Regions from separate parts of the Cobetia sp. cqz5-12 genome, predicted to be linked through region 1. Evidence: riboswitches for the same ligand, from Rfam matches in the RefSeq annotation. Region 1 holds a riboswitch; the other holds the start of a gene.
The links. Region 1 has a riboswitch for thiamine pyrophosphate ahead of thiC (phosphomethylpyrimidine synthase ThiC). Riboswitches for the same ligand answer to the same signal wherever they lie in the genome.

Region 2: another riboswitch for thiamine pyrophosphate. It lies ahead of F8A90_RS06220 (ABC transporter ATP-binding protein); the one in region 1 lies ahead of thiC (phosphomethylpyrimidine synthase ThiC).

What each region holds. Positions count from the first base shown of each region.
Region 1 is NZ_CP044522.1:3,171,723-3,178,995, forward strand. Features, by position in the region: gene tenA (thiaminase II) at 139-798, shown strand; TPP riboswitch at 960-1,100, shown strand; gene thiC (phosphomethylpyrimidine synthase ThiC) at 1,227-3,236, shown strand; gene F8A90_RS13305 (peptidylprolyl isomerase) at 3,366-3,644, opposite strand; gene F8A90_RS13310 (phasin family protein) at 3,845-4,213, opposite strand; gene F8A90_RS13315 (nuclease-related domain-containing protein) at 4,665-5,960, opposite strand; gene F8A90_RS13320 (GNAT family N-acetyltransferase) at 6,083-7,273, opposite strand, start outside.
Region 2 is NZ_CP044522.1:1,436,931-1,444,203, reverse strand. Features, by position in the region: gene F8A90_RS06235 (GGDEF domain-containing protein) at 1-767, opposite strand, end outside; gene F8A90_RS06230 (potassium/proton antiporter) at 947-2,656, opposite strand; gene F8A90_RS06225 (hypothetical protein) at 2,794-3,759, opposite strand; TPP riboswitch at 3,924-4,037, shown strand; gene F8A90_RS06220 (ABC transporter ATP-binding protein) at 4,096-4,848, shown strand; gene F8A90_RS06215 (ABC transporter permease) at 4,845-5,612, shown strand; gene F8A90_RS06210 (ABC transporter substrate-binding protein) at 5,816-7,120, shown strand.

The DNA.
Region 1 (7,273 bases):
TATCGTCACCACTCTCTCACGGTGACTGTCGGCACCTCCCCCGCTTTTCCCCTGCTCCTGTTCCGGTACTGGCCACGCTTGCGCCAGAGACCTGTCGCCCCATCACGGGTCGTCAGCACGCTCACCGAGGGATGCGTCATGCCTAGTTTCAACGACCTGACCAGTGCCTGCGCCGAGGAATGGCGTGACTATCTCGAGCACGACTTCGTTCGCCAGCTGGGCGAAGGTCGTCTGCCGGAGGGGTCCTTCCGCCATTACCTGCAGCAGGACTACCTGTTCCTGATCCACTTCGCGCGCGCCTGGGCGCTGGCCGCCTACAAGAGCCGCACCCTCGCGGAGCTGCGTCAGGCCACGGCCAGTCTCGACACCATCCTCAATACCGAGCTCGATCTGCATATCGGCTACTGCAGCGAGTGGGGCATCAGCGAGGATGACCTGAGCGAGCTGCCGGAATCGCGCGCCACCCTGGCCTATACCCGTTACGTGCTCGATTGCGGCCAGCGCGGTGACCTGCTCGATCTGCATGTGGCGCTCGCGCCCTGCCTGATCGGCTACGGCGAGATCGCCGAGTGGCTGCTCGATCAGGACACCACCGAGATCGAGAACAACCCGTACGCGGACTGGATCGCGATGTACTCAAGCGATGACTTCAAGGAAGCCGTCGAAGCTGAACGTGAATGGCTGGATGCGCGTCTCTCGGAGGTCTCGGAGCGCCGACTGGGTGAACTGGTCGATGTCTTCCGGGACGCCACGCGACTCGAGATCGACTTCTGGCAGATGGGCCTCGATCGCGACTGAATCATGACAGACTGACGTCCCGGCGCTCGCCATGAGCCGCTCGGGATGACGCCATCCCCCCCTGGATGGCACGACTGACAGGCCAACAGAGCCTGGATGCGAGAACGCTTTCCGAGGCAAGCCTGACGCTTCGGACAACACACTTTCGCATTGAAATCTGCACACGCTTGACGGGGTGCCGGTGGAACCGGCTGAGATCCTGCATGCATGCTTCGCCGCCCTGACGCGCGAGCTTGCCAGCAAGGGGTCCCGTGGAACCTGAACCGGTTAGGACCGGCGTAGGAATCAAGCTGATGGCCAGCCGCTGCGCGCGGCCGCCTCGCTCCCGGGCCACCTGTTGGCAAGGAGTCGGTGACGACCATCCTCTCCCTGCGCACGGTCTTCCCATGATGACGTCAGCCGTGACGTCGCCCTTTGAGGAGACCTGCATGAGCACTGCCCCGACGACACAAGACCCGCAAGCCACCAACGCCGCCGAGTCACCGCTCGCCTCGCAGCCTGATGCTGCCCCCAAGGCACGCGCGCGTGCCGGTCGCAAGGATGGCAGCCGCCACCTCGCCAGCGAAGCACAGGTCGACGCCGCCGCCATCGCGCCGCTGAGCGGCTCGCGCAAGATCTATATCGAAGGCTCCCGCCCGGACATCCGCGTGCCCATGCGCGAGATCGGCTGTTCGCCGACCCAGACCTCCAGCGGTCTGGAAGAGAACCCGCCGATCGTCGTCTACGATACCTCCGGCCCCTACACCGATCCGGCGGTCGAGATCGACATCCGCCGGGGTCTGGCGCCACTGCGCGAGAAGTGGATCGAGGAACGCGGTGATACCGAACAGCTCAATCAGCTGAGCAGTGAATATGGCCGCGTGCGCCAGGCCGACCTGCGCCTGTCATCACTGCGTTTCGAGCTGGACCACCGCCCGCGTCGTGCCCTGCCGGGCAAGAATGTCACCCAGCTGCACTATGCGCGCCAGGGCATCATCACGCCGGAGATGGAATACATCGCGATTCGCGAGAATCAGCGTCGTATCGCGCTGCGTGAGGAATATCAGGGCAGCGAATCCGTCGAGAGCATTCTGGGCCACCAGCACCCGGGCCACAGCTTCGGCGCCAACCTCCCCGACGAGATCACCGCCGAATTCGTGCGTGAGGAAGTCGCACGCGGCCGCGCCATCATTCCCGCCAACATCAATCACCCGGAAAGCGAGCCGATGATCATCGGCCGCAACTTCCTGGTGAAGGTCAACGGCAACCTGGGCAACTCGGCGGTCACCTCCTCCATCGAGGAAGAGGTCGACAAGATGACCTGGGCGATCCGCTGGGGTTCCGACACCGTGATGGACCTCTCGACCGGCGCCAACATCCACGAGACCCGTGAATGGATTCTGCGCAATTCTCCCGTCCCCATCGGCACGGTGCCGATCTATCAAGCACTGGAGAAGGTCGATGGCGTGGCCGAGAACCTCGATTGGGAGATCTTCCGCGACACGCTGATCGAGCAGGCCGAACAGGGCGTCGATTACTTCACCATCCACGCCGGCGTCCTGCTGCGCTATGTGCCGCTGACTGCCAGTCGCGTGACCGGCATCGTCTCGCGCGGCGGCTCCATCATGGCCAAGTGGTGTCTGGCGCATCACGAAGAAAGCTTCCTCTATCGCCACTTCGAGGACATCTGCGAGATCTGCAAGGCCTACGACATCAGCCTGTCACTGGGCGATGGCCTGCGCCCGGGCTCGGTAGCCGATGCCAATGACGCCGCCCAGTTCGGTGAGCTCGAGACGCTCGGCGAGCTGACCAAGATCGCCTGGCAGCACGATGTCCAGGTCATGATCGAGGGCCCGGGTCACGTGCCGATGCACCTGATCAAGGAGAACATGGACAAGCAGCTCAGCGAGTGTGACGAGGCGCCCTTCTACACCCTCGGTCCGCTGACCACCGACATCGCCCCGGGTTACGATCACATCACCTCCGGCATCGGCGCCGCGATGATCGGCTGGTTCGGTTGCGCCATGCTATGCTACGTGACCCCCAAGGAGCACCTGGGCCTGCCCAACAAGGACGACGTCAAGACCGGCATCATCACCTACAAGATCGCCGCACATGCCGCCGATCTGGCCAAGGGCCACCCGGGCGCGCAACGCCGTGACAATGCGCTCTCAAAGGCGCGCTTCGAGTTCCGCTGGGAAGACCAGTTCAATCTGGGTCTGGACCCGGACACCGCGCGCAGCTTCCACGACGAGACGCTGCCCAAGGACTCGGCCAAGGTCGCCCACTTCTGCTCCATGTGCGGGCCGAAGTTCTGCTCGATGAAGATCACCCAGGAAGTGCGTGATTATGCCAACGAACATGGCTTGACCGGCGATGCCGACAGCGTGATGGCCGGCATGCAGGAGCAGGCCGACAAGTTCAAGCGTGAAGGCAGCCAGCTCTATCAGGAGGTGTAGGCAAGCGCCTGACGCACAGGAAAGCTGACTTTCCGAGCGACACAAAAAACGCCCCGACCAGTGATGGTCGGGGCGTTTTCGTCACATCCTGTCAAACGCTCATGACATCTCATGAGCGTGACAGAAGGCTCACGTGCGGCTGGTGACTTCCAGCAGGTGATAACCGAACTGGGTCTTCACCGGGCCCTGCACGGTGTTGATCGGGGCGCTGAACACGACTTCGTCGAATTCCTTGACCATCATGCCCGGGCCGAAGGCGCCCAGGTCGCCGCCACTGCGGCCGGACGGGCAGGAGGAGTGCTCGCGAGCGGCATCAGCGAAATCGCGGCCGTTCTCGATTTCGGTCTTGAGAGCTACACACTGTTCTTCGCTGGAAACGAGAATATGACGCGCTGTGGCCTGTGCCATGTCTATCACCTGTCACTGATCGAATAAATGCTGCCGGCAATCACCGGCGGCGTGGCAGGTCATTGTGGCCCAAGGCAGCGCTCGCCGCTAGCGTCGCGCGCCTCCCCACCTCCCCAGCGATACTCCAGACACGCAAACGCCCACCCGGAAGACCGAGTGGGCATTGAGGACGCTCGCCTGAGAACGTCAGCAGCAGTCGCTTACTTGGCGACTTTCTGCATGGCCTCGGAGGCGGACTTGGCGTTGCTTTCTGCCAGTTCCTGACCTTTCTTGGCGTATTCCTGGTTCAGCTCGACCACTTTCTGGGTGTCGTTCTGCAGCTTCTCGCCCAGAGTCTTCACGGTTTCCTGCTGCTCCTTGACGAAGTTCTTCAGACCTTCGCTGTCCTTGATCTCGAGCATGGAACGCGCCTGGGTCAGGGAAGCATCAGCATAGGACTTGGTCAGTTCCATCTGGGCGCCGATCAGCTTCTCGCTGTAATCGATGCTCAGGGCGCTGAAAGCACGCAGCGGAGACAGGAACATATCGTCGAACTGCTGAGCGGACTTCTCGAAGTTGGCATTGAACATGTAGGCACCCTCCAGGGTATTGGCATCACGCTGAAATGAACCGGAGCCTTGCTCCGTTCGGTTATCAGGACTGAACCGGGCTGGTGCACCGTAGTGACCGAGCCATCATTATCAAGCCGTCACTATCAAGCCGTCGCGGTCAGATAGTGCTATCGACCAGGTTCCATCCTCGCTGCAACGCAGCATAAGACAGTCTTTGTTGCACTGCAACATCAAAAACATCGCAACGAATGGCCTGTACGCTCGGATTGATGCAGTCACTTGATTGCACTGGAGAAAAACAATCAGAAGTCGAAAAGAAAATTGACGCCCTGGGGCCCCGTCATGCCACACACCACGCCCTGGAACGCCAGACTGGGCCAAAGTGCTGGACCATAGGACTCAGACACAGGGCTGGGACAGAGGCCCGAAGCTGAAAGGCTGAACTTGAGGATAGCGCCGTGCTGCTGCCTCACTGGCATGAGGCGGCGCGGCAGCGTTTGCAGAGCAGGCGCCCGCCCAGCGCACGTGCCTGATCTGGCTGGCGACAGAAGTCGACACTCTGGGAGGAAAGCCATCGCCGACAGCCTTGGCAGCGCGGCAGGCTTTCCTCATCCTGCGACTGGGCGGAAGACGCACCCTGCTGATCGTTGGGCGCAGCCCCCGGCTGCTCGCCTGCCGCCTGCGGGCTAGCGGGATCTTCCTGGCTGCCCTGATCCAGAGCCTGGTGCCCGGGCTGCCAATGCGCGGCCTGCAGCCCTCGGCCCCCAAAACCGCACTGCCGTTTCAGGGCAGCCGTAGATGTCACGCCACGCTGGACCGCCAGCGTCGTGTCATCCGATGTCCCCTCCATGTCATCAGACTCTGCCGCCATGGCAGCGCTTTCGCCTGAGATCTGCGGCAGTGCTTCAGGTGATAGCGGCGGTTGCCATAGATAGGCCAGCGGAGACACCTGAGTGGCAGCGTCACCCTCCGACGCGCGCGTGTCAGCGGCCAGGCCCAGCTTTGCCACCCAATCCGTGTTGGGAGCCACATGCTGGGTCGCGATGGCGCGTCCCAGCTGGCGCAGGCGGCGCTGATCGAGGCGGTGGGTAAAACTGCGCAGCCGTGTCACGTAAGCGGTCTTGCCGCTCACCTGCAGGCACTGACGCTTGAGGCGCGCGAAGGACAACAGCGCACGGCTGTCGACGATATCTTCCGGCGGGCGACTGACTTGAGCCGCATCGGCCACCACGATGCGATAGCGCAATTGCGGCTGCAGCGTCATCCCCAGGCGCACAGGCAACAACGCGGAGGCCTCCAGCCATTGCACGATGGCGCGGCTACGCTCAGGGATCGTCTGCAAGGGGCACGGCGTCACGGCATGCGCCATGACCCCATCTTCGTCTGAGGGGGGCTCGCTCCCCTGCGCGACTCGGCCGCTATAGGCCAACAGCTCACCAAAGGGGGTGATCGAGAGCGTCAGATCAAAACAGGAGGCATCCAGCACCCAGACCTGCATGAGGCTGTTGATCAGCAGGTGATCGATCTCGATCACGCCCTCTGCCTGCGCCAGGCGCACATCATGCAGCACGACCCAATCATCCCGTGTCCCCAACAAGGCATCCAGCTGGCTTGCCAGCGCACGGCGACGCGCCTGACGGGCACGTATCGCACGCAGGGCCTCCAGCACCTTGTGGCGCTCGGGCGCGGCAAGCGCAGCATCCTGCGCCAGCACCTCAAGCACCAGCAGGTCATATTCCCGTGAATCACAGTCCTTGATCAGCATGGGCGCCTCTGGATTAGAGCATTCATATATAACTCAGTGTAGCGCTCTATTCGCAATCTTTCTTGCCTATGACTCCGCGGAAAAATCCGCCAGCGGATAGCAGTGACGGAAGCTGAGGGCCATCACTCCTGCGTTGTCTGAGGCGCGGCCTCCCGGTAAGGCAGCATTGCCGTCACCTGCTGACGCGCCTTGCTCAGCCAGCGCGCCTCCTCCTCGACGGCCTCGGCCACCGCCTCCTGAAGCCCGGGATGCATCAGCCAATGCAGCGACCCGGTGGCATACGCCGCGAAACCGCGGCTGATCTTGTGCTCTCCCTGGGTGCCGGGATCGAAGCGCTTGAGCCCTCGCTGCAGGCAGAATTCGAGCCCCTGGTAATAGCAGACCTCGAAGTGCAGACAGTCGGCGTGGACTTCGCTGCCCCACCAACGACCATACAGACAATCACTGCCGATCAGACACAAGGCTGCCGCCACCGGTGCGCCCTGCTCATCACGCGCCTGCACCAGCAGCAGCCGCTCGGGCATGTTGCGTCTGAGCTGATGGAAGAAATCGAGCGGCAGATAAGGGCGCTGGCCGCGCTCGAGATAGGTCATGCAGTAGCAGCGGTAGAATGCCTCGATATCGTCAGGGCCAATCTGCGCCCCCTCGAGCCTGGCCAGCGTGAAGCCTTGCTCGGCGACCTTGCGCCGCTCGCGACGGATCTCCTTGCGCCGTTTGGAGCGCAGACTCTCAAGCCAGCTGGCAAAATCCGGCTCACCGCGTGACTGCCAGTGATATTGCATCCCAGGACGCGAAATCAGCTCCGGAATCGCCGCCAGCCAGTCCTGGCGCTCCTCTGCCGCGACAAACAGCAGATGAAATCCGCTGTGCTCATAACGACGCAGCGCGCTACCCGGCTCAGCCGCGGGCGCGATGCCAGCCTTGAGATGCGGCCACAACCACTCAAGCAAGGCACGTCGGGCGGCAGGCGACGTCAACTGCGGCGAGGTGGCAAGGCGTGGGCCATCGCTGGGAGTGAACGGTACGGCAGTCAACTGCTTGGGATAATAGCGCCCACCGGCCTGCTCCAGGGCCTCCGCCCATTGCTGATCGAATACATATTCGCCACGCGAGTGCAGCTTGAGATAGCGCAGCAGCCCTGCCAGCAAGCGGCCGTCGGCATCTCGCACCACCAGATGGGCAGGATGCCAGCCACTGGCGGCACTGGCCGCACCGCAGCTTTCCAGCGCGCTCAGATAGGCATGTTGCAGGAAGGGATAGTCATCGCCTGCCAGCGCATTCCATTCACTGGCGGTGAGGGCGTCGAGAGAATC
Region 2 (7,273 bases), 1.7 Mb from region 1:
TCCTTGAGCACCTGATCGCCGGCCTGGCGACCCCAGGTCTCGTTGATCAGCGCCAGATGGTCGACATCCACCATCATCACGCTCAGCGCTCCATTGTTGATCAACATGCCACGTCCGCTGTCGACCAGCTCCGCGCGACTCAGGGCGCCGGTCAGCGCATCGAAGCGCCCTCCCGTCTCGAAACGCTGCTGCAGGCGCTCCACCGACCAGCCCATCTGCACCAGCACCAGCGTGAAGAAGAGGGTCAAGACGCCCAGATTGATGATGCGAAATGCCAGCATCCAGCCGGCGGGCAGCGGATTGATCGGCCCTTCCAGCATCAGGATGATATAGGCCAGTAGCGGCATGCTCAGGCAGGCGGCACACAGTAGAACGCGCCGCATGAACGACGTGCGGATCGAGTAGATGCACAGCAAGGCGCCGAAGTAGAAGTAGTCGAACCCGGCTTCCGAGCCGAAATAGCGCAACGAAAAGCTGATCTGCGCGCAGGTGCCCAGCGCCATCAGCGTGGCCGCCAGGGCTTCACGGCGAGCACGATGCAGTTGCAGGCAGACCAGATCGACGATCAGCATCGCCAGATTCAGGGCCAGAATGCCCATCTCGCCCAGCCACAACAGCAGGATGGCGTAGAGCAGATGGCAGCTGACCGCCAGCACATAGACCACGTTGAAGGTGGCATGAAAGGTCTTCTCATCCGCCGTAAGCCCTGGCGGGAATTTCTCGAATCGCCGCAGAAAGCCCGCGAGATGAGGATGTGGGCTGGCCATGTAGTCACCTCCTTGTCGCTGGCCACAACCGGTGGCCAGACGCTGTCACGGACAGATCGGCCTGACATCAACAGAGTACGATATTGATGAGTCCAAACACGACGCCCCCATTACACGCAGTGCAATGGGGGCGTCATAGTGTGTGAAGCTCAGGCCCAGACACGGATTGAGATCAAGGCTCAGTGCAGTCGCAGGCCGACCTTGGTGATGCGATTGCCTTCCACCTCGTTCACCACCCAGTGGATGCCATGCCAGTCGACATCGTCGCCGACCACCGGCACCCCGCCGACTCGACGGGTGATGAACTCGGCGATGGTCAGGTGCTGCTCGCCCTGGGAGAGCGTCAAGCCGTAGACATCGGCGATGTCCTGCATGTTGGCATCGCCTTCCAGCGTGAAGGTCCCGAAGAAGGCGCGTTGCTCGTGCTGCAGACTCTCGCCATTGAACATGCGGTTGAGGCTCGGCACATCACAGGAGCGCCCCACCACGCACAGCACATCCTGCTGATGCAGACAGGTGCTGCCCTTGGGATGGATCAGCACCTTGTTGCGGAACAGCGCCCCGACCTTGGCCCCCGACGGGAAGCGCAACATGCGCAGCGCCACGCCTTCCAGCGCCGTGTTGTCGACGCGATAGACCAGCATCTCGTAATCATTGACCGGCATGATACCGAGCAGGTTGCGGCGGCTGGGCTGTGCGCCCGGCGGCACCACCACCCTCAGCTTGCGCGCCATCGGTGCCAGCGACGAGCCCTGCACCAGCAGCGAGATGATGACCACGAAGAAGGCGACATTGAAGTAGAGACCGGCATTCTCGACCCCGGTGATCACCGGGAAGATCGCCAGCACGATCGGCACCGCTCCTCGCAGCCCGACCCAGCTGATGAACCACAGCTCGCGCCAGCGGAAGCGGAAGAACGGCTTGAGACACAGGATGACCGCCAGCGGGCGCACCACCAGAATCAGCGCCACGCTGAGGATGGCGGCCGGCAGCGCGAACTGCAGCATGGTCGAGGGCGAGACCAGCAGGCCCAGCATCAGGAACAGCACGATCTGCGAGAGGTGCGCCAGGCCATCATGCACCGGCAGGATGTGCTCCAGGTGGCGGCCGGGGTGATTGCCGATCATCAGGCCGCACAGATAGATGGCGAGGAAACCGCTGCCGCCCATCTCGTTGGTGGTGGCGAACAGGCTCAAGCCCAGCGCCAGCGCCAGCAGCGAGTAGAGGCCGGGCGCAAGATCCAGGTAGCGCATCAGGCGGGCGATCAACCAGCCGCCGGCGATCCCCATGGCGGCACCGACACCGAACTGCAGCAGGAAGCTCATGATGCCCGACGCGACGCCGGAGAGCTGACCTGTCAGGATCTCGGCCAGCGTGATGGTCAGGAAGATCGCCATCGGATCGTTGGTGCCGGACTCGATTTCCAGCGTCGCACCGACACGCTCATTGAGGTGAACGCCCTGGCCGCCCAGTAGCGAGAAGACCGCCGCGGCGTCGGTGGAGCCGACGATGGCCCCGACCAGCAGGCCTTCGATCAGGGTGAGGTCAAACAGCCACATGGCCAGAAGCCCCACCAGGCCGCTGGTCATGAAGACCCCGACGGTGGCCAGTACCAGCGCCGGTTTCAGGCCGGCACGAAACGTGGACAGCCGTGTGCGCAGGCCGCCATCGAGCAGGATGAGCGCCAGCGCCAGATTGCCGATCATGTAAGCGGATGAGGCGTCGTCGAACTGGATGCCCAGCACGCCATCTTCACCCGCCAGCATGCCAAGGCCGAGGAACAGCAGTAGCAGCGGCATGCCAAGACGCGCCGAGACACGGCTGGCCAACACGCTCAAGGCGATCAGCGTGCCTGCCAGCAAGAAATAATAATTCAGGTTCTCTACCACGAGTGCTCCCCCGCCAAGCCCTACATCAGATCTCGAGTGACGTCCATGACGACTCACCCACAGTATTCCATGTCAGCGATGGGGCTGCAGAGAAATTTCACACCTTTCATGTACTTGCAGTGTGCAGCACGCCGATTTCACGCCAGGCTGCGCGGCGAGACCCAGGCAGGGGCTGCCGCAAGCTCAGCATAGGACCGCGGACCGAAGGCCTCCATCGCCCACAACAGCGCACGACACAGCTCACGCTGGCCATCGAGATCGATCATGCGTCCATGACGCGAATAGCCCTTCATGAAGGCCTGACGCTGCTCCGGCGTTTCCAGCAGCAACTCCACCAGCGCCCAGTCGAACTCGATCGGCGCCCACACCAGCGCCTCCCAATCGCTCCACACCCAGCCGGTGGCGGCGCACAGATATTGATCGGCGCGCATGTCCGGCAGACACCACACCGCGCGGGTCGGCGCCGGGAAGGTGCGCTTGAGCAGCGTGCCGAGTTCCGCGCGACGCGGGTGATGGGCGAGAAAGCGCGTGACGCGAGTATTCCAGTGCAATAGCGGCATCGGCTGCGCCAGCGGCTGACCGAAACCCGACACCGTGTCCTGATGCAGGCGACCGAGCTGATCGCCCAGCAGCTCACAGAAGGTGATACTGAGATCACTCGGCTGACCGCTGGACCACGGCAGATGCCAGATGGGCGCGCCATCGAGACGCCCCAGAAAGGTCAGGGGCAGCGGCGGAATCGGCAGGCGCGCGGGCAAGGCGCCCGCCAGTCGCGTCAGGCCATCCGGGGTCGCCCAGCGATCGGCGCCGAAGACCCCGCGCATGGCGCGCCAGAAGGGATCATGGTCTGGCCCGGTGCGCGCCAGCTTGATGAGGCCGGGCGTGCCGCCACGCTGGCGCCATAGCCAGTTGGCGCTATCCGGCCAGGCAAGAGCCAGTGGTTCGAGCGGTTGGCCCAGATAGGTCGAGAGCCGTCGGGTCAGTGACTCCTCGGGCCAGCCCCTGGGTACGGGACGCGGCTCGCCCACGGCCTCAGTCGTACTCGGCCGCTGCGGGGGAACGGGATAACTGGAACAGGTCGAGAGATCCGGTGTGTCGGGCATGATGATCTCCTTGGGCTACACGTCTTGTTACAGTAATGCTCAGCATACCCAAGGCGTGGCACATCGGCATAGTCCGTTTCGCACGCCGCCACTGCCCTGCCCACCTGAGCCGGCCCCTGACCCGCGTCGGACAAGACACCGGCAAGAGACTGACGTTACACTGTCGGTCTGGATGGGGGTGCCCGAGGATGGGCTGAGAGCCGCAGCGATACGTCGCGCGACAACCCCTGGAACCTGATCCGGTTGATACCGGCGGAGGGAATCCCCGACGCGTGCCCTGCACGGCGCGTCACCTGCTTCCTCCTGCCGGCACGCCGCCCGACCACGGAATTGCCTGTGTCGCTGGGACTCACCCTCAACAACGCACGAATCGATTACGCCGGCCACACGCTGTTCCGCGATATTTCCGCGCGTCTGGAGGCCGGTAGCTGGACGGCACTGTTGGGGCGCTCCGGCTGCGGCAAGAGTTCGCTGCTGCGCCTGCTGGCCGGCCTGGAGATGTCAGACCTCCACCAGCTCGATCTCGCCACCGATGACGGTCAGCCGCTGACCGACCGCGTGGCCTGGATGGCCCAGCAGGACCTGCTGCTGCCGTGGCGGCGCGTCATCGACAACCTGTGGCTGGGCGATGACCTGCGCCGGCGGCCACGCAATCGCGAACTTGCCCATGAACTTCTGGCCGCGGTCGGGCTTGAGGGCCGTGAGCAGGCCTGGCCGGACGCTCTCTCCGGCGGCCAGCGCCAGCGCGTCGCCCTCGCCCGCACGCTCTACCAGCAGGCGCCGGTCGTGATGATGGATGAGCCGTTCTCGGCGGTGGATGCCATCACCCGTCTGGAGCTGCATGATCTGGCCAGCCGCCTGCTCAAGGGCCGCACCGTCCTGATGGTGACCCATGACCCGCTGGAGGCATTGCGCCTCGCCGATCAACTGCTGGTGCTGCGCCCGTCGAGCCTCCCGGGCCACGGCGCCGAGCTGGAACGCCTGCCGGGGCTTGGCGCCGCACGCCCGGTGCCGCTGGATGACCCGGCCCTGCCACCGGCGCAGGCGCAACTGATCGCCCGCCTGCGTGATAGTGAGGAGGCCGCATGAAACGTCTGCACGCCATGCGTCACCTCGTCATCAGCGCGCTGCTCCTGCTGGGGCTTTGGCAGCTGATCATTGCCGTTACCGCCGTACCGCCCTACATTCTGCCCACGCCGCAGGCCGTGCTCGAGGTGCTGATCGAGAAGGCGCCGCTGCTGGCCCATCACGCTGGCGTCACCATCAGCGAGATACTGGCCGGGCTGGTGCTGGGCATTCTGCTCGGCCTTGCCACCGCGCTGGCGCTGGCCTTCATTCCCCGCCTGCGCCGCACGCTGCTGCCGATGCTGCTGATCAGCCAGGTGATACCGCTGTTCGCGATCGCGCCGCTGCTGGTGCTGTGGCTCGGCTATGACATGCTGTCCAAGGTGGTGATGGCGACGCTGATCATCTATTTCCCGGTCGCCTCCACCGGCTACGACGGCCTGCGCCAGACCCGACAGGGCTGGCTGGATCTTGCCCATACCCTGGGTGCCAGCCCATGGCGCCGACTGATCCACATCCAGCTGCCAGCCGCACTGCCGGCACTGGCCTCCGGCATTCGCATGGCCGCGACCGCCGCCCCCATCGGCGCCGTCATCGGGGAATGGGCCGGCGCCAGTCAGGGGCTGGGCTATCTGATGCTCAACGCCAACGCACGCATGGAGATCGACCTGATGTTCGCCGCCCTGCTGGTGCTGGTCGCCTTCTCCCTGCTGCTCTATTTCTCGCTGGATGCGCTGCTGCGTGCCCTGATGCCCTGGCACCGCGACCGACTGACACGTCTGAGCTGACACGCCGGGGCTGACACTCCTGGGTCAAGACGACTGGCCTTCGGATAGACACTGCATGACCGCATGACCGCATGACCGCAAGATCGCGTTACCGAAATACGCAACGACGCTCGACGCTCGGCGCTCGAACAAATTGCATGAGCCTGACGACTGCCGCTCACGAACGGCAGCACCACTACCCCGTGATCACAAGGAACTTCGCCATGTCTCTTTCGTCATCGGCGCCACGGCGCAAAGCGCAGCCGACACGCTCACCGCGTACCTCGCTGCTGTCCACCGCCTTCGCCACCCTGCTGACCACGCTGTGCCTGAGCAGCCTGCCAGTCACCGCCATATCGGCCCACGCCGCCGAGGCAGACCCCGCCACCAGCCCCCAGTCAGCGCCGGAAATCGTCGCTCAGCAGGCTGAAGTCGGAGTGAACGGCGACTCAGCCGCGTCTGCACCGGTGGCAAGCCAGGAAGCCGTGGAAGCGACCGCCGGCGCCGCCGAACAGGCCAAGAACGATGCTGAACCGGTCGCGGATGCCCCGCCAGCCGCCGGCGAGGAACAGAGCGCTGAAGCTGACTCGCAGGACGTCGCCGAGGACAACACCAAGGACACTGCCACCGCCGAGCAGCCGCTGACGCAGTTCAAGGTCATGCTCGACTGGTACACCAACCCCGGCCATGCCCCGCTGGTGCTGGCGCAGGAGCTGGGCCTGTTCAAGAAGCACGGCCTTGATGTCGAGCTGATCGCCCCTGCCGACCCGAGCGTGCCACCCAAGCTGGCTGCCGCCGAGCGCGTCGACATCGCCATCAGCTATCAGCCACAGCTGCACCTTCAGATCGACCAGGGCCTGCCGCTGGTACGTATCGGTACCCTGGTCGCCACCCCGCTGAATGTGGTGGTCGTGCGCGCCGACAGCGACATCCAGTCGATCGCCGATCTCAAGGGCAAGCGGGTCGGCTACTCGGTCGGCGGCGTCGAGGAAGTGCTGCTCTCCACCATGCTGCAGTACAGCGGTCTGACGCTGGATGACATCACGCTGACCAACGTCAACTTCTCGCTGACGCCGTCACTGCTGACGCGCAAGGTCGATGCCGTCACCGGTGCCTTCCGCAACTTCGAGCTGGCCCAGATGGCCCAGGAAGGCGTCAAGGGCCGCGCCTTCTACATCGAGGAAGAAGGCGTGCCGACCTATGACGAGCTGATCTTCGTCGCCAACAGCGACAGCTACGAGCGCAAGCAGGCACAGTACGCCGGCTTCCTCGCTGCCGTCGGCGAAGCCACTGCCTGGATCATCAACCACCCGGACCAGGGCTGGGAGATGTTCCGCGATTCCGACCCGGCCCTGGACACCGAGCTCAACAAGGAAGCCTGGTACGCCACCCTGCCGCGCTTCGCGCTGCGTCCTGCCGCGCTGGATGCCGGCCGCTACCGTGACTTCGAGAACTTCCTGTTCGAGCGTGGCATGATCAAGAAGCGCCAGTCGCTCAGCCACCTGGCCGTCGACGTCAACGCGCCCTGAGGCGTTGAGCGCCCAGCGCCATTGAAGCGCTGAGCGTTTGAGTGCCTTCCATGCAGAACGCCCCTGTCGGAGATTCCGACAGGGGCGTTCTGGTTTCTGGCCGACTTGATCAACTTGCTCTCTGCTTCCAGAGCTCTGTCTTTACCGCTCACT